Regions from separate parts of the Pectobacterium wasabiae CFBP 3304 genome, predicted to be linked through region 3. Evidence: predicted binding sites of a transcription regulator. Region 3 holds the regulator's gene; each other region holds the start of a gene.

Region 1 (5,922 bases), 580 kb from region 3:
ACAGCATTGCTGGAGACGTCATCGTCCCAGCCGTAGAGCTTTTCTTCCAACTGCGCACGTGTGAGCACGCGGTTTGGATTGAGTAAAAACAGTTCCAGCAGAGCCAGCTCGCGTGATTTTAGTATCAACGGTTCACCGTTAAGCGTGGCGATCCGCGAGCCCGGTTCAAGGGAAACCGCGCCGTGTATTAATGCAGGTTGGAGCTGACCATGACGGCGGCGAATTAGTGCCTGTAGGCGAGCAGCAACTTCTGTCAGCGCAAAGGGTTTACATAAATAATCATCGGCCCCCTGCTGCAATCCTTCCACGCGTTGTTCCAGTGCATCGCGGGCGGTCAGAATCAGCACCGGTTCGTCATGTCCAGCCTGACGCCACTGGCGCAGAATATCCATCCCATCCATACCCGGCAGGCTGAGATCGAGCACCACGGCGTCATAAGGGGCGGCCTTCAATGCGGTGGCACCCGCTTTACCTTCCGTAAACCAGTCAATAGTAAAGCCCAGTTTGGTCAACCCAGCTTTTAGACCATCACCGATCAGGCGATCGTCTTCGACTAACAATATTCTCATGGCCGCCTCGCAGGGAATGTACCGCTGTCGCATTTACGCCTTTCCCGGTTTTATACGAAATCGTGGGGTGATGTGTACAGGACAAATCGCTGAAACCGGGCGATTTCAGCAATATAAAAAAATAAAAATGTAAAGGATGACTCCTTAAGATTCTGTTAAGAACGGTTTGTTTTAATCCTTCCCGAAGACCGATTACTCCCGCAGGTTGACTGCGAAACAGTTAACTTTGAAAAAACAGGCAAAATAAGGAAGGAATACGATGAAAAAAGTCGCTGCGTTATTCGCTATTACCGCTCTGGTTTCTGCACCCGTATTTGCTGCACAAAGCGGCGGTGGTTTCGTCAACCCAGAAACGCCGGCGGTTGGCACACATAAAGGGGGATTTATCGATCCACAGAATTCCCTCACGACGGTAGCTAAGGCTAAAGATCTGCGTGATGATAGTTGGGTTACGCTGAGCGGTAATATTGAAAAACGGATCGGTGATGAGAACTACCTGTTCCGCGATGCGACGGGCACGATAGAAGTTGAAATCGATCACAAGCGTTGGAATGGCCAGATGGTTTCGCCCACGGATAAAGTGGAAATCCAGGGGGAGTTGGATAAAGACTTCAACTCTGTCGAACTGGATGTGAAGCAGATCCGTAAACTCTAATCCGTTATCTTCAATTCTCAAGTGGTGGGCTGTTGTCCGCCATTTCCCTATTTATCAATCATCTATACCTGTCATTTTTCACGTTGGCTATATTGATTCACCCAAGTAATCGACGTGATCAAGCTCACCAAGACGCCTTTCTTTGCCATCTTCCTGAAACTTGAATCATCTAGAGTCAGTAACCACATCATGTTGTCTTTATTTTTTGTTAGCGAAACGTTTCGATGGTGATCACATTTTTTTTATTTCTTCGTTGCCTTTCTCTCTTCTTTTTCTAGAATATTATCAGCGAAACGTTTCGCTGGTGGGGTGAGAGATGAAAAAAGCAGCACTATTGAATTCAGATATTTCTTCCGTGATTGCTCGACTGGGGCACACCGATAGCCTTGTTATTGGTGATGCTGGTTTACCAATTCCAGAAACGACGACTCGTATCGATCTGGCGCTGACGCACAATGTGCCGACGTTTTTGCAGGTGGTTAATATTGTCACCAGTGAAATGCAGGTCGAGGCCGCTATTCTGGCGGAAGAGATGATTGAAAAGAACCCCGCGGTCCATGACGCATTACTCGATCAATTGAAGCAACTTGAACAACATCAGGGAAACTCAATTGCATTGCACTATGTCAGCCATGAAGAATTTAAAACCCAAAGCGGCAAAAGCCGGGCCATCATTCGCAGCGGAGAGTGCTCCCCGTATGCCAATGTCATCCTTTGTGCTGGCGTAACGTTCTGAGGCATCAATGCAACCTTTACTGCAACTGCAAGGCATCATGAAATCTTTTCCCGGCGTTAAAGCGCTTTCCGGTGCGGCACTCAATGTCTATCCAGGAAAAGTGATGGCGCTGGTGGGCGAGAACGGTGCGGGCAAGTCCACCATGATGAAAGTCCTGACCGGGATCTATCGTAAAGATGCCGGCAGCATCCATTTTCTAGGGCAAGAGGTGGATTTCAATGGACCGAAAGCGTCTCAGGAAGCAGGTATCGGTATTATCCATCAGGAACTTAACCTGATTCCCCAGCTTACGATTGCCGAGAATATCTTCCTCGGTCGTGAATTTACCAATCGCTTCGGTCGTATTGATTGGAACAAGATGTATGCGGAAGCCGATAAGCTGCTGAAACGCCTTAATTTGCGCTACGACAGTCGCCGTATGGTGGGGGATTTATCGATTGGCGATCAGCAAATGGTGGAAATTGCCAAGGTTCTGAGCTTTGAATCGAAAGTCATCATCATGGATGAACCGACCGATGCCCTGACCGACACCGAAACTGCGTCGTTATTCAGTGTGATCAAAGAGCTGCAATCTCAGGGATGCGGCATCGTTTATATTTCCCACCGTTTGAAAGAAATCTTCGAAATCTGCGATGACATTACCGTTTTCCGCGATGGTCAGTTTATCGGCGAGCGTCCGGTAAGCGACTTACAGGAAGATACGCTGATTGAAATGATGGTGGGCCGCAAGCTGGAAGATCAGTACCCACGTTCGAATAAAGCGCCGGGAGAGGTTCGCCTTAAGGTGCAGAACCTGTCTGGGCCTGGTGTAGACAGCGTCAGCTTTACGGTACGGAAAGGTGAAATCCTGGGTGTCGCAGGGTTGATGGGCGCGGGCCGTACTGAACTTATGAAAATTATCTACGGCGCGCTGCCGCGTACTGGCGGCAATGTGACGCTGGATGGTCGAGACGTAGTGACCCGTAAACCGCAGGATGGTTTGGCCAACGGCATCGTTTATATCTCTGAAGATCGCAAGCGAGATGGTCTGGTGCTGGGCATGTCGGTAAAGGAAAATATGTCGTTAACCGCACTGCGCTATTTCAGCCATGCTGGCGGTCGTCTCAAACATGCTGAAGAACAGTTGGCGGTCGCTGACTTTATTCGCCTGTTCAACGTTAAAACGCCTTCTATGACGCAGCCTATCGGCCTGCTTTCCGGTGGTAATCAGCAAAAAGTGGCGATTGCCCGTGGCCTGATGACGCGCCCCAATGTCCTGATCCTTGATGAGCCGACGCGTGGCGTCGATGTGGGGGCGAAGAAAGAAATTTATCAGTTAATCAATCAATTCAAAGAAGAAGGGCTGAGCATCATATTGGTGTCATCCGAAATGCCTGAAGTCTTGGGAATGAGCGATCGCATCATTGTGATGCATGAGGGGCGCTTGAGCGGTGATTTCTCGATTGAGCAAGCAACCCAGGAAGTACTGATGGCTGCGGCCGTTGGTAAGCAATACGGCGCAAAGCAGGAGTAAGTCAGACATGAGTTCTCAATCTATCGCGGCAAAACGCTGGTTCAGCAAAGAGTGGTTACTGGAGCAGAAATCGCTGATCGCGCTCCTGATCCTGATTGCGGTTGTTTCTGCCATGAGCCCTAACTTTTTCACCCTGAATAACCTGTTCAATATTCTCCAGCAGACATCGGTTAACGCCATTATGGCCGTCGGTATGACGCTGGTGATTCTGACCTCGGGAATCGACTTATCGGTGGGTTCACTGTTGGCACTCACCGGTGCTGTCGCGGCTTCCATCGTTGGGCTTGAAGTGAATGCGCTGGTGGCAGTATTTGGTGCACTGGCACTGGGCGCGCTGATTGGCGCCGGCACGGGTGTCATCGTTTCCAAAGGCAAAGTGCAGGCATTTATCGCTACGCTGGTCATGATGCTGTTACTGCGTGGTGTAACGATGGTTTATACCAACGGTAGCCCGGTTAATACCGGTTTTTCCGATGTGGCAGATGCTTTTGGCTGGTTCGGTATCGGTCGCCCGTTGGGTATTCCGACGCCAATCTGGATCATGGCTATCGTCTTCGCTGCAACCTGGTACATGCTGCACCACACGCGCCTGGGGCGCTATATCTATGCGCTGGGCGGTAATGAATCCGCGACCCGTTTGTCCGGTATCAGCGTGGATAAAATCAAGATTATTGTCTATTCCCTGTGTGGGCTGCTGTCTGCTCTTGCGGGAATTATCGAAGTTGCACGTTTGTCCTCTGCACAGCCTACCGCGGGTACAGGGTATGAACTGGATGCCATCGCCGCGGTGGTATTGGGCGGCACCAGTCTGGCAGGAGGCAAGGGGCGTATTGTAGGCACGTTGATCGGCGCACTGATCCTTGGTTTCCTCAACAACGGACTGAATTTATTAGGTGTTTCTTCTTACTACCAAATGATCGTCAAAGCAGTCGTCATTTTGCTGGCGGTTCTGGTAGATAACAAAAGCAGTAAATAACCTTCATTCACACAGGAATTGAGTTATGAATATGAAAAAGCTGGCTACTCTGGTTTCCGCTGTTGCGCTGAGCGCGACTGTCAGTGCTAATGCCTTGGCCAAAGATACGGTTGCTCTGGTGGTTTCTACGCTGAATAACCCGTTCTTTGTTTCCATGAAAGAGGGGGCACAGAAAGAAGCTGACAAACTGGGCTATGAGTTGATTGTGCTGGATTCTCAGAATAACCCTGCGAAAGAACTGGCTAACGTTCAGGATTTAACGGTACGCGGCACCAAAGTGTTGCTGATCAACCCGACTGACTCTGATGCAGTAGGCAATGCAATCAAAATGGCCAATCAGGCCAAGATCCCGGTTATTACGCTGGACCGTGTCGCTAGCAGTGGTGAAGTTGTCAGCCACGTTGCTTCTGATAACGCTTTCGGCGGTAAAGTTGCCGGTGATTTCATTGCCAAAAAATTGGGTGAAGGTGCCAAGGTGATTCAGTTAGAAGGGATCGCAGGAACTTCTGCCGCACGTGAGCGTGGGGCGGGTTTCATGAAATCTGCTGAGAAAAATAAATTCGCTATGCTGGCAAGCCAACCGGCTGACTTCGATCGTACTAAAGGGTTGAACGTGATGCAGAACCTGCTGACTGCACACCCTGACGTTCAGGCGGTATTTGCACAGAACGACGAAATGGCGTTAGGCGCACTGCGTGCACTGCAAACCGCAGGCAAAACCGATGTGCTGGTTGTGGGCTTTGACGGTACTCAAGACGGCGTGAAAGCCGTTGAGTCAGGCAAGCTGGCTGCTACGGTGGCTCAGCGTCCAGACCAGATCGGTGTAATTGGTATCGAAACGGCTGCGAAAGTGCTGAAAGGTGAAAAAACGCAGGCCATCATTCCAGTTGACCTGAAGCTGGTAGCTAAATAAGTAGAAATATACCCTAAATAATTCGAGTTGCATGACAAAACGTTAAGCGTTTTGAACAACGCTCTGCGTTGACCCTTTAGGGCAAGGCCCATTTATGGCCTTGTAACGCGGTAACCGCACGACAAATCAGTCTTATAACGATTTGAACAGCGCTAGCGCTGGCCCGAAGGGTGAGGCTCATAAATGAGGCTCATTAATCCCCAGGAGCTTACACAAGTAAGTGACTGGGGTGAGTAAGGGCAAACAACGCACAAACAACTTGAAGTATGACGGGTATAAAGCAGGGCTCGCGCCACCCGTTTGTGGTGGCGCATTATTAACGTAGCGGGATTCGACATAATGAAAACGGGTAAGCTGGTGGTGCTGGGCAGTATTAATGCTGACCATATTCTCAATCTTGAGCAATTTCCCCGCCCGGGCGAAACGGTGATCGGTGAACAATATAGTGTCGCTTTCGGCGGGAAAGGGGCTAACCAGGCGGTTGCTGCTGGCCGAAGTGGTGCGGATATCGCTTTTATTGCCAGCGTAGGAAACGATGATATTGGTGCTCGCATTTGTCA
Region 2 (5,922 bases), 140 kb from region 3:
AACATGGAGCGCACTGAGCAAGGAAACCCCTGCGCCACATCCCTGCACAATGGGGTCGAAACCTTCCAGCACCGCGCCAATCGCATACAGATTGTTGACCGTTTTTCCCCCGATACGCGGATGCAGATGTTCATCGACAATCGCACCAAATTGCATATAAGGTTGCGGCGCAAACACGTCCTGCTGGCTCCAATCCTCGCGCTGCTCAGCAAACCGAACATCCAGCCCAAAGACGGGTTCGGTCACCCGATCGAACTGTGTCACCAGCCCGTTACTGAAGAAACTTCCGCTCGCCAATACCGCATGCTTCGCCCGCAGCGGAATATCGCGATGATGGTGGCTATGGACTGCGATCTCCTGCGGCGACAGTGATGCGCGCACCGCGCGATCGCCCGGCATCACCATGCCGCCCAGTTGGCGAAAACGCTGTGACAGCGCCTGATGTAACCGTAGCCCGAGTACCGACGGCGGTAATGTCGGTAACAACAGCACCGGTTTACCTAACGCATCAGCCAGTTCACGCACGATCTCAGGGCGATCTAGCCCCAGACAGGCAGGCATGATGATGGCGTCGTTACCGTGGGCCAGAAGCGATAACTCTTCCACCAGCGCCGCGCGATTTTCCGGTCGATCAAGCACACGGGCGATATTTACCGCACGGAATTCGCTGGGGTTTTGACGTAACCGATCCAGCACGGGCAGCTTGAGTTCATCACTGCGTGCCGCGATCCCCTGCGTCTGAAGCGTACCGGCCACAATACGAGACTGAAAATCCAGAAAGCCTTCAATACCGGCAATGAGTGGGTTGTCGCCAAAACGGGAATCCGGCAGGCCACGTGTGACGCCGTCCACCGGGCTCAGCCAGCATGCGCGAAATTTACCTAACGGCGTCATACGCCAGTGATTGTGCCGATGGTCGCCCAACAGGGTGATATTGCTGCGCTCCAGCAACGCTTCCACCTGTGGTAGCAAGGCCGATACCGCTGCCGCGCCCATACGGGAATAAGGATGATGAGGAGCCTGACGCGCCAGCGCATCCAGCGCCTCAAGCGGCTGGTTAACGGGCTGCCCGTCAGGAAGATGGGAAAGTAAATCCAGTGCACCGGACGAAAAATGCAGTGCATTCTGCCCAGCGCTGACAATCGCGCAGCGTTTTCCCTGCTCCGATAACCGAATACCGCAGGTCAGCCCCGCCAGCCCGCCGCCGATAATCACAACATCATAGCGCATGACGATCCTCCTGACTGTCGCTGGCCGTCAGACCGCACAATCCCTGATAAATCCAACTGGTAAACTCGCTTTCGCGCAGCGCATTGCCCCACGCAATCGGGCGAATCCCTTTCCAGCGTTCGTTCAAAAATTGACTGAGCTGCGTGAGCGACTGTTCCGGCGTCGCGGTGCCCAGACGGCATAGCAGACCTGCCGCACGGCAGGCGCACAATTCACCCTGACAGGTGCCCATACCAACACGAGTACGCCGACGCAAATCAATCAGGTTATTCACCTGCAACGATTCCACTGCGTAGCGCACTTCTCCCGCCGTCACGGCCTCACATTCACACACCAGGCTGCGATCCAGACGTTCACCGGACAGCATTCTTCCAGCGCGTTCACCGTGGCGGTAAATCGCCGAACCGCGCAGCGGCGCAGAGAGCGGTTTTGCCGCAGGATAAGCAGATAAAGCATGAGGGGCGGTTTTCACCTCCTCCAGCGATTCAGAACCGGGCAGCGGCGTCTGTGCCGTCGAGCAAGCGACGTTATGACCCAGCTTTTTGCAGATAGCGTCCGTCACCCATTCCGCCATCAGGCGATAGGTCATCAGCTTGCCGCCGGTGATAGTAATAAACCCCTCCAGCCCGTCACGGCTGGCATGGTCAAGCAGCACAATGCCGCGACTCACGCTACGCCCGCTAGGATCGCTATCGTTGGCAACCAGCGGGCGAACGCCCGCATAGGCACGTAGAATTCGCGTGCTTGCCAGCGACGGCGCCAACATTGAGCCTTCCCGCATCAGCGTTTCCACTTCAGCAGGCGTCACCAGCATATTGTCGATTTGATCGTAGTCGATGTGGGTTGAGGTGGTGCCAATCAGCGAAATGGTATCGCCCGGCACCAGAATGTCGGCATCTGCCGGTTTACGACAGCGGTTGATCACCATGTTGTTAATGCGGTGCCCAAGAATCAGCAGCGCACCTTTTGCCGGGAACATGCGCACGCGCAGATCGGCATATTCCGCAATGTGTTGTCCCCAAATACCACCCGCGTTGACCACCACCTGCGCATATATTTCTGTTTCTACACCTTTTTTATGGTCGAAAACGCGCACGCCGGTAATACGATCGCCCTGACGAATCAGCCCAATGACCTCATGATAGGTTAGAACTTCCGCGCCATGCTCGCAGGCATCGATCATGTTGGCCGCCGTCAGGCGAAAAGGATCGACAGAGCCATCCGGCACGCGAACCGCACCAATCAACGTCGGATTTGCCGCAGGCTCCAGCCGTAGCGCTTCCTGCGGGTCTATTGCCTGCGCGCCAATCCCTGCCTGCTGGCAAGCGGTAATGAACTGCGTCTGCCAGCCGAGATCGTCTTCCGGCAAGGTGATAAACAGACCGTCGGTTGGCTCAATGCAATGGCGGGCGATCCGCCGGAGGATCTGGTTCTCTTCAATACATTCGCGGGCAGACTCACCATCGGTTACCGCATAGCGGGCACCGCTGTGTAATAAGCCGTGATTACGCCCGGTCGCTCCGGTCGCAATATCATAACGTTCAAGCAACAGGCAGCGCAGCCCACGCAGGGCACAATCCCGTGCCGTACCCGCCCCCGTCGCACCACCGCCGATGACAACCACGTCAGTTTCACGCCAGTTCCCAGTATTTTGCTTCATGTTCTCGCTCCAGGCGGAGGATATAGAGGGTATGTATGTTGCTATTGGGACACAAAAAGGAGGGTTAATGTTTGATAAAGAGCAAAAACGAACACTAAACGAAAATAAATGAGAGTTTAAAAACAATAAGTGTGATTTACATCACTAAAACCACACTGTGGAATTTTCCGATTCTGTTAACATGAGCGCAAAAATCGTCACAGTTTCATAAAAGTGTAACATTAGCGTCATGAATCACACTCATTTGCACGCTATCCCCTTACAATAACGTTCGTAATAGAACAAAAAAGCTATCGTTTTTTTTCGCATTGGAGATATCTATGCTGAGTATTTTTAGGCCCGCCGCCCACCAGCCACGCGTGTCGCAGGATCGTGTCGATCCCCTCTATCGTCGCCTACGCTGGCAGATTTTCATGGGGATCTTTTTTGGCTACGCCGCCTACTATCTGGTACGCAAAAACTTCACACTGGCAATGCCTTATCTGATTGAACAGGGCTTCTCGCGCGGTGACCTTGGCTTTGCGCTGTCCGGTATCTCCATCGCCTACGGCTTTTCCAAATTCATCATGGGTTCGGTATCTGACCGTTCGAACCCACGGGTTTTCCTACCTGCCGGTCTGATTCTGGCGGCTGCCGTCATGCTATTCATGGGCTTCGTACCGTGGGCAACCTCCAGCATTGCAGTCATGTTCGTCTTACTGTTCCTGTGCGGCTGGTTCCAGGGAATGGGCTGGCCACCGTGCGGACGCACCATGGTTCACTGGTGGTCACAAAAAGAACGTGGCGGCATCGTGTCCGTATGGAACTGCGCGCATAACGTCGGTGGCGGGCTTCCACCTCTGCTGTTCCTGCTGGGTATGGCCTGGTTTAACGACTGGAAAGCCGCACTCTACATGCCAGCCTTCGCCGCCATTCTGGTTGCACTCATCGCATTTGCCCTAATGCGTGATACCCCGCAATCCTGTGGTCTACCGTCAGTTGAAGAGTACAAAAACGACTATCCGGTTGATTACAATGAAAAAGATGAAGAAGAACTGACAGCTAAGCAGATCTTCATGCAGTACGTTTTCCCGAACAAACTGCTGTGGTACATCGCTATCGCCAACGTCTTCGTTTACCTGCTGCGTTACGGCATCCTCGACTGGTCACCGACTTACCTGAAAGAAGTTAAACACTTCGCACTGGATAAATCGTCCTGGGCTTACTTCCTGTACGAATATGCGGGTATTCCAGGCACGCTGCTGTGCGGCTGGATGTCCGACAAAGTGTTCAAAGGTAACCGTGGGGCAACGGGCGTGTTCTTCATGGTACTTGTCACCATCGCCACCATCGTTTACTGGATGAACCCAGCCGGTAATCCGGGTGTGGATATGGCGTGTATGATCGTCATCGGCTTCCTGATTTACGGCCCAGTGATGCTGATTGGTCTGCACGCACTGGAACTGGCACCGAAGAAAGCAGCCGGTACCGCAGCGGGCTTCACTGGCCTGTTCGGCTACCTCGGTGGCTCCGTTGCCGCCAGCGCCATCGTTGGCTATACCGTTGACTTCTTCGGTTGGGACGGCGGCTTTATGGTGATGATCGGCGGCAGCATTATGGCTGTGCTTCTACTGATTGTTGTTATGCTGAATGAGAAAAAGCATAAAGCAGAGCTAGCCAACCGCGCCTAACATTTGACGTGTGTTTTATGCGCGGCGTACTTGCTACGCCGCGCATCATCCAACCCCACCGCCTCACCCAGCACGTCGAGATCGTCCTTGGCGATGGATTACTTCAGAAACAGGTCTCGCAGGTAATTCGGCACCGCGCTGTCTGCATTAGAACCAATCACTTCGCGATCTGGCAGTAAATCCTTCAGGCGCTGATGCGCATTCTGCATGACGCAACCTTTACCCGCCATCGACAGCATTTCGTAGTCGTTCATGCCATCGCCAAACGCCACGCACTCTTTGAGCGAGAAGCCGATAATCTTCGCGACCTGCTCTAGCGCATGGCCTTTAGACACGCCGCCCGCCATTACTTCCAGACAACTGAGCGTCGAAAAGCTCACGTTGACCCGATCGCCCCAACGCGCGTTGATCGCTTCTTCCAACGGCAACAGTTGTTCGTGAGAATCGCAGGTAAAGAACACTTTGCTGATGCCATCGGTCTCAAGCAGTGTGGGTTCAAACAGCTTGTATTTAAAGATCGACTCTTTGAAGAAACGCTCTTCTTCAGCACGTGGACGGTTCATAAACCAGTCGTCGTCACGGTAAACGTGCGTCAGCATATCGGGGTTCGTGTGTACGACACTGTAGAGGTCGCGGGCAATGTCCTGATCCAGATTGTGGCTGAAAATCAGCTCGCCCTGCGAGTTGTGAACACGCGCGCCATTCGAGGTAATCATAAACGCGCTGATACCGAGATTATCGCGGATCTGCGCGACATCCATGTGGTGCCGTCCGGTAGCGAACACAAAGTGAATCCCTTTCTCCGTCAGCAGCCGGAGGGTTTCTTTCGCATACGGGGACAGCGAATGGTCAGGTGACAGCAGTGTGCCATCTAAATCGGACGCAACAACATGGTACATAACGATGAGATCTCACTTCTGGTGTAGTGGCGGCACGCGCCGCAAAAATTAATGATAACGCGCAAAGTGCGAAAAAATCAGCGCAAATGCCTGAGCGCGGAGGTGATCTGTTTCAAAGAGAATTTCATGCCGCGCACCGCAGATAACCTGTAAAACGCCGTCAACATTGGCGTTACCGTTCTGCGCCAGTGCCTGACAAAACGTATTCTGACTACGGTTATCTACCACGCGATCTTCCTGCGCCTGCAATAGCAGAAGCGGCGTGGTGATGGCGCTAGCCTGTGACAGCAACTGCTTTCCCACCAGTAGCGCCTCGCGCACCCAATGGTAAGTCGGCCCACCTACGCGCAAATCCGGCGAATCCGCATAAAAGCGAATACTGCGCTGGTAGCGCTCACGGCTGTGCGTCAGCACATTCATCCGATAAGGCAAAGGGCGCCACTGTCCGGTGCCGATCGCGTAA
Region 3 (5,922 bases):
ACCCGGAGAGCATTCTCAGCCAGCAAGGGCATCAGCTTTTGGACAATTTCCTTAAAATTTAATCGCATAGAAAGTTATTCTCTTCATCGGCTGATTTAATATTGCCTGTAATTGATTTTTTATGCATATTTATTGACTATATTTTCATTTCTGACGTAATGGACAGCAGAGTGAGGCAGCAAATGGCAGCAGAGCAGAAAGCAGTGACACGGGATACCCACGATAAAGTTATTTTGCCGGTTTATGCACCCGCGAAGTTTGTACCCGTGAAAGGTAAGGGGAGCCGCGTTTGGGATCAGGACGGCCGAGAATATATCGATTTCTCCGGTGGCATCGCCGTCACGGCGCTCGGTCACTGCCACCCGGCGCTAGTTAATGCCCTACATCAACAGGGCGAAAAACTGTGGCATACCAGCAATATTTTCACTAATGAACCTGCGCTACGCCTCGCCAGTAAGCTGATCGATGCCACTTTTGCCGATCGTGTGTTCTTTGTTAACTCTGGTGCAGAGGCTAACGAAGCCGCATTTAAGCTGGCGCGTCACTATGCGGTTAAACGCCATAGCCCGTATAAAACCAAGATCATCGCCTTCTACAATGCATTTCATGGCCGGACGCTGTTCACCGTTTCGGTTGGCGGACAGCCTAAATATGCCGATGGCTTCGGGCCTAAACCTGCGGATATCGTGCACGTTCCGTTCAACGATCTTGCTGCTGTTAAAGCGGTGATGGACGATCACACCTGCGCGGTCGTGCTGGAACCAATTCAGGGTGAAGGCGGCATTACCCCGGCTACGCCTGAATTTTTGCAGGGCGTTCGTGACTTGTGCGATCAACATAAAGCGCTGCTAGTGTTTGATGAAGTACAGAGTGGGATGGGGCGTACCGGTAAATTATTCAGCTATATGCACTATGGCATTACGCCAGATATCCTCACTACCGCGAAAGCGCTGGGTGGTGGTTTCCCGATTAGCGCGATGCTGACGACGGAAGAGATTGCATCAGCCATGACGGTTGGGGTACACGGAACGACCTATGGTGGCAATCCGCTAGCTTGTGCGGTCGCTGAAGCCGCGCTGGATATCATCAATACGCCAGAAGTGCTGTCGGGCGTAGCGGATCGTCACGATCGCTTTGTTAGTGAACTGGAGAGAATCAACCAGCAGTACAGCGTATTTGATCAGGTACGTGGTATGGGGCTGCTGTTGGGTGCAGAGCTGAAACCGCAGTGGCATGGTCGTGCGGGCGAATTTCTGGCTGCCGCAACGGCACAGGGGCTTATGGTGTTGATGGCGGGGCCGAACGTCATTCGTTTTGTGCCGTCTTTGATCATTGATGAAGATGATATTGTGCAGGGGATGGCGAAATTCGCCAAAGCGGTCGCTCAAGTGGTTGATACCGCGAACTGAGTTCACGATATTTTGTGATAAACCGTTTTGTACGCATTGTGCGATAAAAAAAGCGTGAGGCCGAGGCTTCACGCTTTTTTATTGGTAGGGTAGTACTGCGACAGGGATTTAGCGAGTGCCGTAAACGACGATCGTTTTACCGTGTGCAGAGATCAGATTCTGGTCTTCTAACATTTTCAGAATGCGGCCCACGGTTTCACGCGAGCAGCCAACGATTTGCCCAATTTCCTGACGGGTAATTTTAATTTGCATGCCATCTGGATGTGTCATGGCATCAGGTTGTTTGGCCAGGTTGAGTAATGTTTGGGCGATACGGCCAGTCACATCAAGGAAGGCGAGGTTGCCGACTTTTTCTGAGGTTACCTGAAGTCTGTTTGCCATTTGCGCAGACAGGCGCATGAGGATGTCCGGGTTAACCTGAATGAGCTGGCGGAATTTTTTGTATGAAATTTCAGCCACTTCACAGGCGGTTTTTGCCCGAACCCAAGCACTGCGCTCCTGACCTTCTTCAAACAGGCCGAGCTCACCAATAAAATCGCCCTGATTGAGGTAGGAAAGAATCATTTCCTTGCCTTCTTCATCTTTGATTAGCACTGCGACAGAGCCTTTCACGATGTAGTAAAGCGTTTCTGCTTTTTCACCTTGGTGAATCAGCGTGCTCTTCGATGGATACTTGTGGATATGACAATGGGAAAGGAACCATTCGAGAGTTGGGTCTGTCTGCGGTTTGCCGAGAACCATTCGCTATCATCCTCTGTTGTAATTCACTGCGCAAATTACAGGGGTCAGAGTTCCCTGTACGGCGTGTTTAACTGCTAAAAAAATAAAATTCAGTCTAGGCAGAATGACGTCAGGGAATATACTGGAACCACTGTACCCTTGATTTTCCGGCTGCTACCTTGCCGCACCGTAAACGTGGCTGGGTATGTCTGGCTACGTCATCATCTTCTTCGTTTCTGGGTTTGTCCAGAAAAGGTCTATTCTATTTTTGTTTTAACACAGCTTTAATGATGTGTCTTGTGTTGTCTCGCTTCAGCATGACAAAGCTCTGATTAACGCTGGTTTTTGTACAGTAACGATATAAATTTTCAAAAAATTTTTAGTGGAGAGGCATCATGCAGGCTCGGGTAAAATGGGTTGAAGGCTTAACGTTTTTGGGCGAATCGGCATCAGGACATCAGATATTGATGGATGGTAATTCTGGCGATAAAGCGCCCAGTCCGATGGAAATGGTGTTGATGTCCGTAGGAGGATGCAGCGCGATTGATGTGGTATCGATTCTGCAAAAGGGCCGTAATGATGTGGCGGATTGTGAGGTGAAATTGACGTCGGAACGCCGCTCTGAAGCGCCGCGTTTATTTACCCATATCAATCTGCATTTTATTGTGACGGGGAAAGGATTGACCGATAAAGTCGTCGAGCGGGCGGTTGCCCTGTCAGCGGAAAAATACTGCTCTGTGGCATTGATGCTGGGCAAAGCCGTTGAGGTGACGCACAGCCACGAAATTAGAGTGCTGGCATAATCTTTTTCTTGAGGCACTAATGCTGATCACTTAAGCCCGCTATTAGGGGAAACACAGAGGAGGTTCCCGCAGGAGGCCTCACCCCTGTGGCCGGCTCGTGTATCTCGATGCTTAAACGATCGGCATTATTCTCTTGGCTCGTGTTACCGTGCCCAGCTTTGCTCATTCGATGGCTTTCCCTTCTATCAGTCGCTGCACCAGCGGTGCCATGATGAGCTCCATCGCCAGCCCCATTTTCCCGCCGGGAACGACCAACGTGTTGATGTGGGAGATAAACGAACCCTGCAGCATAGCGAGCAGATAGGGATAATCTATATTATCCAACCCCTGAAAGTGAATGACGACGAAGCTTTCGTCCAGTGACGGAATCGACTTGGCGGCAAACGGGTTAGAGGTGTCCACGGTAGGCACGCGCTGGAAGTTGATATGGGTGCGAGAGAACTGCGGCGTGATGTAGGTGATGTAGTCTTCCATGGAGCGGACAACGGAATCCATCACCGCTTCACGTGAATGGCCACGTTCATTGACGTCACGAATCAGCTTTTGAATCCACTCCAGGTTGACGATTGGCACCACGCCGACGAGCAAATCCACATGCTGTGCCACGTCATTTTGTTCGGTGACTACGCCGCCGTGCAGCCCTTCATAGAACAGGATATCGGTGGGTTCCGGCATCGGTTCCCACGGTGTGAATGTTCCGGGAACCTGATTATAGGGGATCGCTTCATCGTAGGTATGCAGGTATTTCCGCGTCTGGCCGCGCCCATGCAGGCCATATTCGATAAACGATTGTTCCAGCAGGCTGAAATCATTCGCTTCCGGGCCGAAATAGCTGATGTGTCGCCCTAAATCACGCGCTTTGCGGATTGCCATGTCCATTTCCGGGCGGGTATAGCGGTGAAAGCTGTCGCCTTCCAACTGGGCTGCGCGTAGATCAAACTGCTGGAAAATCTTACGAAAGGCCAGACTGGTTGTCGTGGTACCTGCTCCGCTGGAGCCGGTAACCGCAATAATCGGATGCTGATGTGACATAAGGCGCGTGACTCCATGATCGCGATGCCACATAGGCTGAAGCCTGCGTGCATCCTCAAAAAAGACGTAATGGTTCCCATTGTTAGCATGTTTGGCGCGCTCTTTCACGCCTTTCGCCATGATCAATAAGGGGCATGCCCTCCTGCATTGAGCTGGCCGCGTGGCATAATATTGAGAGTTTCATGTAACTCAGACCACACCAAAACTACGTCGCCCGATTGGAGTTGGCTGCGGATATCTTCCACTTTCTGTGCCAACGAGCGCTCCTGTTCGCCGTAGTCAGTGCCTTCGCGCAGCACGAACGATTCGATGATGTTATCCAGCGTTTCTGGATCGAGCTGTTGCCAGGGAATAATCACGCTATGTTTCCTGAGTAAAAAGGGTTCCTGAAGAAGAATCGGTGGCGTGGTCCAAAAATGGGCTAAGCCAGTTGGGAATGCGCTGTTCCAGCCACATTTCCGGTTTCAATAACGTACCACTTACGAAGCCGACGTGCCCACCATGTTCCGTTAGCTGATACTCAATATTAGACGGTAACTGCGACAGATCGGGAATCACCTCCGGCGTCATGAAAGGATCGTCTTTTGCGTGGATGATCAGCAGCGGTTTGCGTATTTTAGGCAATAGCGGCAGAGCACTACAGCGTCGATAGTAGTCAGCCGCATCGCGAAAGCCGTGGATACGTGAGGTAATGACGTCATCAAACTCGCGTAACTGACGGATTCGCTTCAACTGCGGCAACTGAATCGGCAGCGTGTCTGGGTAGGCTGCCAGCTTGCGGCCGGCGTTTTGTTTCAACAGACGCAGCAGGTAGTGCTGATAGACGCGCGAGAAACCTTGTTCCATCCGACGGCTACAGGGCTCGAGCATTAAGGGGGCGGAAACGATGGCGGCGGCGGACAGGGAACAGGCTTCGCCCTGCTGACCGAGCAGGTAGGCCAGCATGTTGCCGCCGAGAGAAACGCCGATGGCGGCGGTAGGAGCCCCGCCCAGCGTCTCTTGCATCCAATGCAGAAAATAGCTGGCATCGCTGGTTTCACCGGAGTGATAAATACGCTTCATCCGGTTGGGCTTACCGCTGCACCCGCGAAAATGCATGATGACGGCCAGCCAGCCACGCTGTTTGCAGGCATGCAGCAGGCCGTGGGCATAGGGACTATGAAAACTGCCTTCCAATCCGTGAAACAGCACCACGCGCGGTTTATGCTTAGCCTGCTCGGGCGCTTCGCTCCACGCCAGATCGACAAAATCGCCGTCGGGTAATTCAAGCGGCTGCCAGACTGGCGAGAACTGCGCGTGACGCCGAATCAGGCGCGGTAATAGCGTTTGCAGATGCGGATTATGGGCACCGCTTAGCGGACGAAAATGGTCATGCATAAAGGATATGAAAATCTTGTTGTCGGCTCTTGTACGATCAATATCACACTGTTAGCTTCAATGCTGCCAGTTGGTACGACATTTGGGTCAGGAGCGCCCACAAATAATGGAACTGAGTTTATTTCTTTCGATGTTGGGTTTTCTGTGGGTAGCGGCTATCACGCCGGGGCCGAATAATATGCTGTTGACGACCTCGGGCGCGAATTTTGGCTTTATGCGTTCACTGTGGTTGATGGTCGGCATCATGCTGGGGATGCAGAGTATTTTGCTGCTGGTGGCATTCGGCGTCGGCGGTTTGATTCTGATTTACCCTTCGCTGCATTTTATCCTGAAAGTCCTCGGTAGTGCTTACCTGCTCTGGCTGGCGTGGAAAATCGCCACGGCGGCTTACGAACGGCTGGAAACGTCCGTTGCTCCGCCCCAGCCGATCCGGCTTTATCAAGGGTGGTTACTACAATTCCTGAACCCAAAAGCGTGGCTGATGGCGCTGGGCGCGGTTGCCAGTTTTAGTCTGGCGGGTGAAGGCTATAACCATTCGGTGATCGCGATAAGCATCGGCATTGTGCTGGTGAATTTGGTTT
Region 4 (5,922 bases), 800 kb from region 3:
GCATGGGTATCATCGCCGATGGTCGCCTGCTGGATACGCTGCGCCGCGTGCGCTGCTTCGGTGTACCGTTGGTGCGCATTGATGTCCGTCAGGAGAGTACTCGCCACACCGACGCACTGGCCGAAATTACCCGCTATCTGGGTCTGGGCGATTATGAAAGCTGGTCAGAATCCGATAAGCAAGCCTTCCTGATCCGCGAACTCAGCTCCAAGCGTCCGCTGCTGCCGCGCTACTGGGAACCCAGTGCAGATACCAAAGAAGTGCTGGATACCTGCCGGGTGATCGCGAAAGCGCCACAGGGTTCTATTGCTGCTTACGTTATTTCAATGGCGCGCACGCCTTCCGACGTGCTGGCCGTTCAACTGCTGCTCAAAGAAGCCGGCTGCCCGTTTGCTCTGCCCGTCGCGCCGCTGTTTGAAACACTGGATGACCTGAACAACGCCGACGATGTCATGACGCAGTTGCTAAGCATTGACTGGTATCGCGGCTTTATTCAAGGCAAGCAGATGGTCATGATCGGCTATTCCGACTCTGCGAAAGACGCAGGCGTGATGGCCGCATCCTGGGCGCAGTACCGTGCGCAAGACGCGCTGATCAAAACCTGTGAGAAAGCGGGCATCGCCCTGACGCTATTCCACGGACGCGGGGGTTCCATCGGTCGCGGTGGTGCGCCAGCTCATGCCGCGCTGTTGTCACAACCGCCGGGTAGCCTGAAAGGCGGCCTGCGCGTGACGGAACAGGGCGAGATGATCCGCTTTAAATACGGCCTGCCAGAAGTCACCATCAGCAGCCTGGCGCTGTATACCGGTGCGATTCTGGAAGCGAACCTGCTGCCACCGCCGGAGCCAAAACAAGAATGGCATCAGGTAATGGACGAACTGTCCCGCGTGTCCTGCGATATGTACCGTGGCTACGTGCGCGAAAACCCAGATTTCGTTCCGTACTTCCGCGCCGCTACGCCGGAGCTGGAGCTGGGTAAACTGCCGTTGGGCTCACGCCCGGCCAAACGTCGTCCGAACGGCGGAGTGGAAAGCCTGCGCGCGATCCCGTGGATTTTCGCCTGGACGCAGAACCGTCTGATGCTGCCCGCATGGCTCGGTGCAGGTGCCGCGTTGCAGAAAGTGGTGGATGACGGCAAGCAGGGGCAGTTGGAAGAAATGTGCCGCAACTGGCCGTTCTTCTCGACGCGTATCGGCATGCTGGAGATGGTGTTTGCCAAAGCCGACCTGTGGCTGGCGGAGTATTACGATCAGCGTCTGGTAGAAGAAAAGCTATGGCCATTAGGGAAGCAACTACGCGATCAGTTGGCCGCCGATATCAGCATTGTGCTGGCGATCTCCAACGACGATCACCTGATGGCAGACCTACCGTGGATCGCTGAATCCATCGCACTGCGTAACGTCTACACCGATCCCCTGAACGTGTTGCAGGCAGAACTGCTGCATCGTTCACGTCGACAGGAACAACCGGACGCCGATCTGGAACTGGCGTTGATGGTCACCATCGCGGGTGTCGCAGCGGGTATGCGTAATACGGGTTAATCACCCCGGCAGTAAAAGCTATACAGAAGCAAAAATAAAGGCCGGTCAGTTGACCGGCCTAAAACACATACCCTACGCCAAATACTTATCCTGCAAATAATTCCTCGCACGATTATCCAGCCCATATTCCACTTCAAGCCAGCTATCGATCGAACCATGTCGTTCATAGATCGCCTGCAACGCCGTCACGATGAACTCTTCCTGCACGGAGAGCACATAAGAGAACTGCCCTAGCGCTTTCTCATTCAGCGTTTCCGATAAATGCGCCAGCAACTGCTGACGGAATGGCGTCAGCGTGGTATCTGTGAGCAGGTAATCTTCCATCACGGTCTGTTCATCGGCTCCCAATGCAAACATCACCAGTGCCGAACCGATACCTGTGCGATCTTTCCCCACCGCGCAGTGCTGTACCAGCCCGCCCTCATCTGGCCGTAATAGTAGCGACACCAGTTGCTTATAGGCGGAATTATTGAAGGGCAAACGGCGGTAGAGTTCTAACATAAACGCGCGGGAATCAAATGCCGCCAGTACATCGGACCCCAACGAATCCAGGTTGGCCGTCACCTCGTGGCGTAATGGATTGGCCGGATAAGCGTGATAATTGGCCCCAGTCCACAGTACATCGGGTTTCTGCGCAATTTCATCGGTATCTCGATAGTCCACCACGTGAGAAATCGGCACACCAGCAAGGTGTTCACAATCCGCCGGACTCAGCAGATCCAGCGAACCGGAGCGAAAAAGTTTACCGTGTCGGATAAGCCGCCCGTCAGCAGCCCGGTTACCACCTAAATCACGGAAGTTGATCCCGCCGTCCAGCGGTAATAAAGAGGGATGAAGCAACGTTGATTCGGTCATACATCTCCTTGCGAGGTTGAAAGGCGAGCAAGGCAACCGTATTACACACACAGAGCGCGTCGCAGGTTAACCCAATAAACCAGAACAAGTTATTAAGATAAAGGCTGGCCTCTGCGATGACCAGCCCAAAATAACATCAACTTTTGTGTTTATTCAGCCGCTAACAAACGGCGTGTCGCATCCAACAGCACCTTGATCACATTCGTCTCGGCCAGCTTCATGGTGGCAACATCAGGAATTTCCTGTTGGGTACGATTCACGATAATCCCAGCGATCATACCGGCTTTTAGCCCCTGACTGGCACACATAGTCAGCAGCGTGGCGGATTCCATTTCATAGTTCAGCACCCCCATGCTCTGCCACTCTTCCATCGATCCACGGAAGCGACGCACCACACGTCCAGAGAACGTGTCATAGCGTTCCTGGCCGGGATAGAACGTATCGGAAGACGCCGTAATGCCCACGTGCAACGCGATACCTGACGCCTTCGCCGCATCCACCAGCGCCGTGGTACAGCCGAAATCAGCGACGGCGGGGAATTCCATTGGTGCGAAGTGCAGACTCGCGCCATCAAGACGAACAGCGGCGGTAGTGACCAGAACATCACCGACATTGATACCGGGTTGAATCGCCCCCGTTGTACCGACGCGCAGGAAAGTGCGGATGCCGAGCTGCGCCAGCTCTTCTACCGCGATTGACGTTGACGGCCCACCGATACCGGTCGAGCAGACAATGATTGCCTTACCGTCCAGCTCTGCACGCCAGGAGGTAAATTCACGGTGTGATGCCAGATGTACCGGGTTATCCATCAGGCGAGCAATTTTTTCGACACGTTCAGGATCGCCGGGCACGATAGCCAGCGTCGCGCCCTGTAAATCGTTCTTGACCAGACCAAGATGGAACACATCAGATGTAGACATAACTGCCTCCCGGGCAATCAATTGGGTATTCAGAGAAATCGCGCCGAATGCCTCATCGAACCCGCTTGTCGCAGTCTGTAAGCATCCGTCTAATAAAAGACTTTAGCGCATCATTACGTCTTTTTGAGTGACGCCAGTCACCTATAAAAAAGAAACAATAGTCAACATACATAAAAAACGTGACATAAATCACTTTTTATTGGGTAAGGAATTCATTTTTGCCGATTAATTGTCTTCTAGTGTAGATTCTTTAATCATTGATAGTATTTATCATGACATCCCTCTTTCACATGAAACCCGGCAGACCGATAACAGGAGAGCGCGTAATGAAGACTGATGAACAGACGACCTTCAAACATCTTCCTCAAGGGTTATCCCCGGCGGTAAAACCGCAGGGCTTCTCCATCATTACCACGGATTCTGTCGGTATCGTTGCCAGTGAAACCACCATCCCTTCTCAGGGTGAGCAGCTACCCGCCTATATCGCCAAGCCAACGAACCATGATGGACCACTCCCTATCGTTCTGGTGGTGCAGGAAATTTTCGGCGTTCATCAACACATTCAGGATGTTTGTCGCAGGCTGGCTAAACAGGGCTATATGGCCATCGCCCCAGAGCTGTATTTCCGTCAGGGCGACCCCAGCCAATATAACGACATTCAACAAATCCTGACTGAGCTGGTGCATAAGGTTCCCGATTCACAGGTGCTGTCCGATCTCGATCACAGCGCCAACTGGGCGATTAAGCAGGGCGGCGATGCCAGCAAGCTAGCAATAACGGGGTTCTGTTGGGGCGGACGCATCACCTGGCTCTACGCCGCGCACAATCCACAACTCAAAGCGGCCGTAGCCTGGTACGGCAAATTCACCGGTGAGAAAACGCTGAATAGCCCCAAACATCCGGTCGATATTGCAACGGAATTGGAAGCGCCCGTGTTGGGATTATACGGAGCGAAAGACGAGAGTATTCCGCTGGAAAAAGTGGATATCATGCGACAGGCGCTACGCGCTGCGAACGCGACGGCAGAAATCATCGTCTACCCCGATGCCGGGCATGCTTTTCATGCCGATTATCGCCCTAGCTATCATGAAGAATCCGCACGCGACGGCTGGCAACGGATGCTGGCATGGTTCCAGAAAAACGGTGTAGCGTAGCACCATCACACGTATGTTCTTACCTACGATCTAAAACGCCACCGAACAACGGCGGCGTTTGTGTTTCAGCGTTTTACACCAGCAACCTTAGAACGTCGTCCAGTCACCATTGTTGCCTTGATCTTTCGCAGGCGTCACGGGTGCTAAAGACAGCGTTGGGGTTCGTGTTGGGGTCGATGCATAAGAAGCGGCTTTGCCATTGCCATACGGCAGCAGTTTAAACGCGCTCACCGCTTCCGCCAGAACGGAAGCCTGTGCTTGCAGGGAAAGTGCCGCAGAGGCAGATTCTTCAACCAGAGCCGCATTCTGCTGAGTCGTGGTATCAATTTGTCCCACCGCCAGATTCATCTGGTTAATCCCGTCGCTCTGTTCACGACTGGCCTGTGAGATTTCGCTGATGATCTCATTCACATCCCGAACATAGCCGGTTAATCCGCCCATGGTTTCTTCAGCAGTATCCACCAGCGACATACCTTCCTGAATTTTGTTCACAGAATCGTCGATCAAGTCCTTAATCTCACGCGCGGCCGTCGCACTGCGCTGTGCCAGAGAACGTACTTCGCCTGCCACCACCGCAAAGCCACGTCCTTGCTCACCCGCACGCGCCGCTTCAACCGCCGCGTTCAGTGCCAGAATATTGGTCTGGAAGGCAATGCCGTCGATCACACCAATAATCTCGGCCATACGTTGGGATGAATCACGAATACCGCGCATTTTCTGCGTCACGGACACCATGACATCACCGCTTTGTTTGGCGGCACCAGAGGCTTTATTCGCAATGTCTGTCGCCTGTTGGGTGTTTTCCGCCGTATTTTTAATGGTGGAGGTCAGTTGTTCCATCGAGGCCGCCGTTTCTTCCAGTGAGCTGGCCTGCTCTTCAGTGCGCGATGACAGATCCTGATTACCTGCGGCAATCTGTGAAGCCGCCGTCGAGATCGTTTCCGCTCCGTCACGTACCTGTCCGACAATCGTGCTCAGGCTGGTGTTCATGTGATCCAACGATTGCAGCAGCAATCCCGTTTCATCTTTGCTGGTAACAGTGATGCGTGAGGTCAGGTCGCCCTGCGCTACTCTGTCTGCTACTTGCAAAGCCTGCTGTATCGGCCGGGTTACGCTGCGCGTGATCGACCAGGCAATCAATGCCCCAAATACGGCACCTAACGCCAGAATGAGCAGCAGAATAATACGTGTCTCGCTGTATACCTCAGCCATGGCTTCAATAGAGGTGTCCATCGCATCATCCTGGTAGTTCACTAATTGCTTCACCGCATCACGGTATTGGCGTTGAACCACGTTCAGGTTGTTGTTGAACTCCTCGATCGCCGCTTCCCTATTGCCCGCGACTACTTCGCTAATGATTTTATCGCCAGACTTCAGAAACTCAGTACGAATCGCGCGAATCGCACGTAGCTGGGTGACCGAACGTTCTTCAACAGTTTGACTTTCTAGCTT

The links. The regulator CRP, encoded in region 3, controls carbon source genes, mostly activating them, when cyclic AMP is high. The targets are predictions, from matches to a motif close to ATGTGANNNNNNTCACAT.
Region 1: a site for CRP is predicted at 1,444-1,461, ahead of rbsD (D-ribose pyranase). Genes of this name have one in related genera too.
Region 2: a site for CRP is predicted at 3,020-3,037, ahead of glpT (glycerol-3-phosphate transporter). Genes of this name have one in related genera too.
Region 4: a site for CRP is predicted at 3,494-3,511, ahead of udp (uridine phosphorylase). Genes of this name have one in related genera too.

What each region holds. Positions count from the first base shown of each region.
Region 1 covers NZ_CP015750.1:1,743,715-1,749,636, forward strand. Annotated here, with positions in the region: gene qseB (quorum sensing response regulator transcription factor QseB) at 1-569, opposite strand, end outside; gene A7983_RS07810 (YgiW/YdeI family stress tolerance OB fold protein) at 829-1,224, shown strand; gene rbsD (D-ribose pyranase) at 1,541-1,960, shown strand; gene rbsA (ribose ABC transporter ATP-binding protein RbsA) at 1,968-3,473, shown strand; gene rbsC (ribose ABC transporter permease) at 3,481-4,449, shown strand; gene rbsB (ribose ABC transporter substrate-binding protein RbsB) at 4,475-5,362, shown strand; gene rbsK (ribokinase) at 5,702-5,922, shown strand, end outside.
Region 2 covers NZ_CP015750.1:1,300,103-1,306,024, forward strand. Annotated here, with positions in the region: gene glpB (glycerol-3-phosphate dehydrogenase subunit GlpB) at 1-1,230, opposite strand, end outside; gene glpA (anaerobic glycerol-3-phosphate dehydrogenase subunit A) at 1,220-2,890, opposite strand; gene glpT (glycerol-3-phosphate transporter) at 3,211-4,560, shown strand; gene yigL (sugar/pyridoxal phosphate phosphatase YigL) at 4,659-5,459, opposite strand; gene pldB (lysophospholipase L2) at 5,508-5,922, opposite strand, start outside.
Region 3 covers NZ_CP015750.1:1,158,744-1,164,665, reverse strand. Annotated here, with positions in the region: gene A7983_RS05290 (aminodeoxychorismate synthase component II) at 1-62, shown strand, start outside; gene argD (bifunctional acetylornithine/succinyldiaminopimelate transaminase) at 183-1,409, shown strand; gene crp (cAMP-activated global transcriptional regulator CRP) at 1,518-2,150, opposite strand; gene A7983_RS05275 (OsmC family protein) at 2,525-2,932, shown strand; gene A7983_RS05270 (phosphoribulokinase) at 3,095-3,964, opposite strand; gene A7983_RS05265 (YheU family protein) at 4,087-4,323, opposite strand; gene A7983_RS05260 (hydrolase) at 4,325-5,341, opposite strand; gene A7983_RS05255 (LysE family translocator) at 5,448-5,922, shown strand, end outside.
Region 4 covers NZ_CP015750.1:1,956,849-1,962,770, reverse strand. Annotated here, with positions in the region: gene ppc (phosphoenolpyruvate carboxylase) at 1-1,541, shown strand, start outside; gene A7983_RS08800 (tyrosine-protein phosphatase) at 1,614-2,396, opposite strand; gene udp (uridine phosphorylase) at 2,546-3,316, opposite strand; gene A7983_RS08790 (dienelactone hydrolase family protein) at 3,643-4,470, shown strand; gene A7983_RS08785 (methyl-accepting chemotaxis protein) at 4,558-5,922, opposite strand, start outside.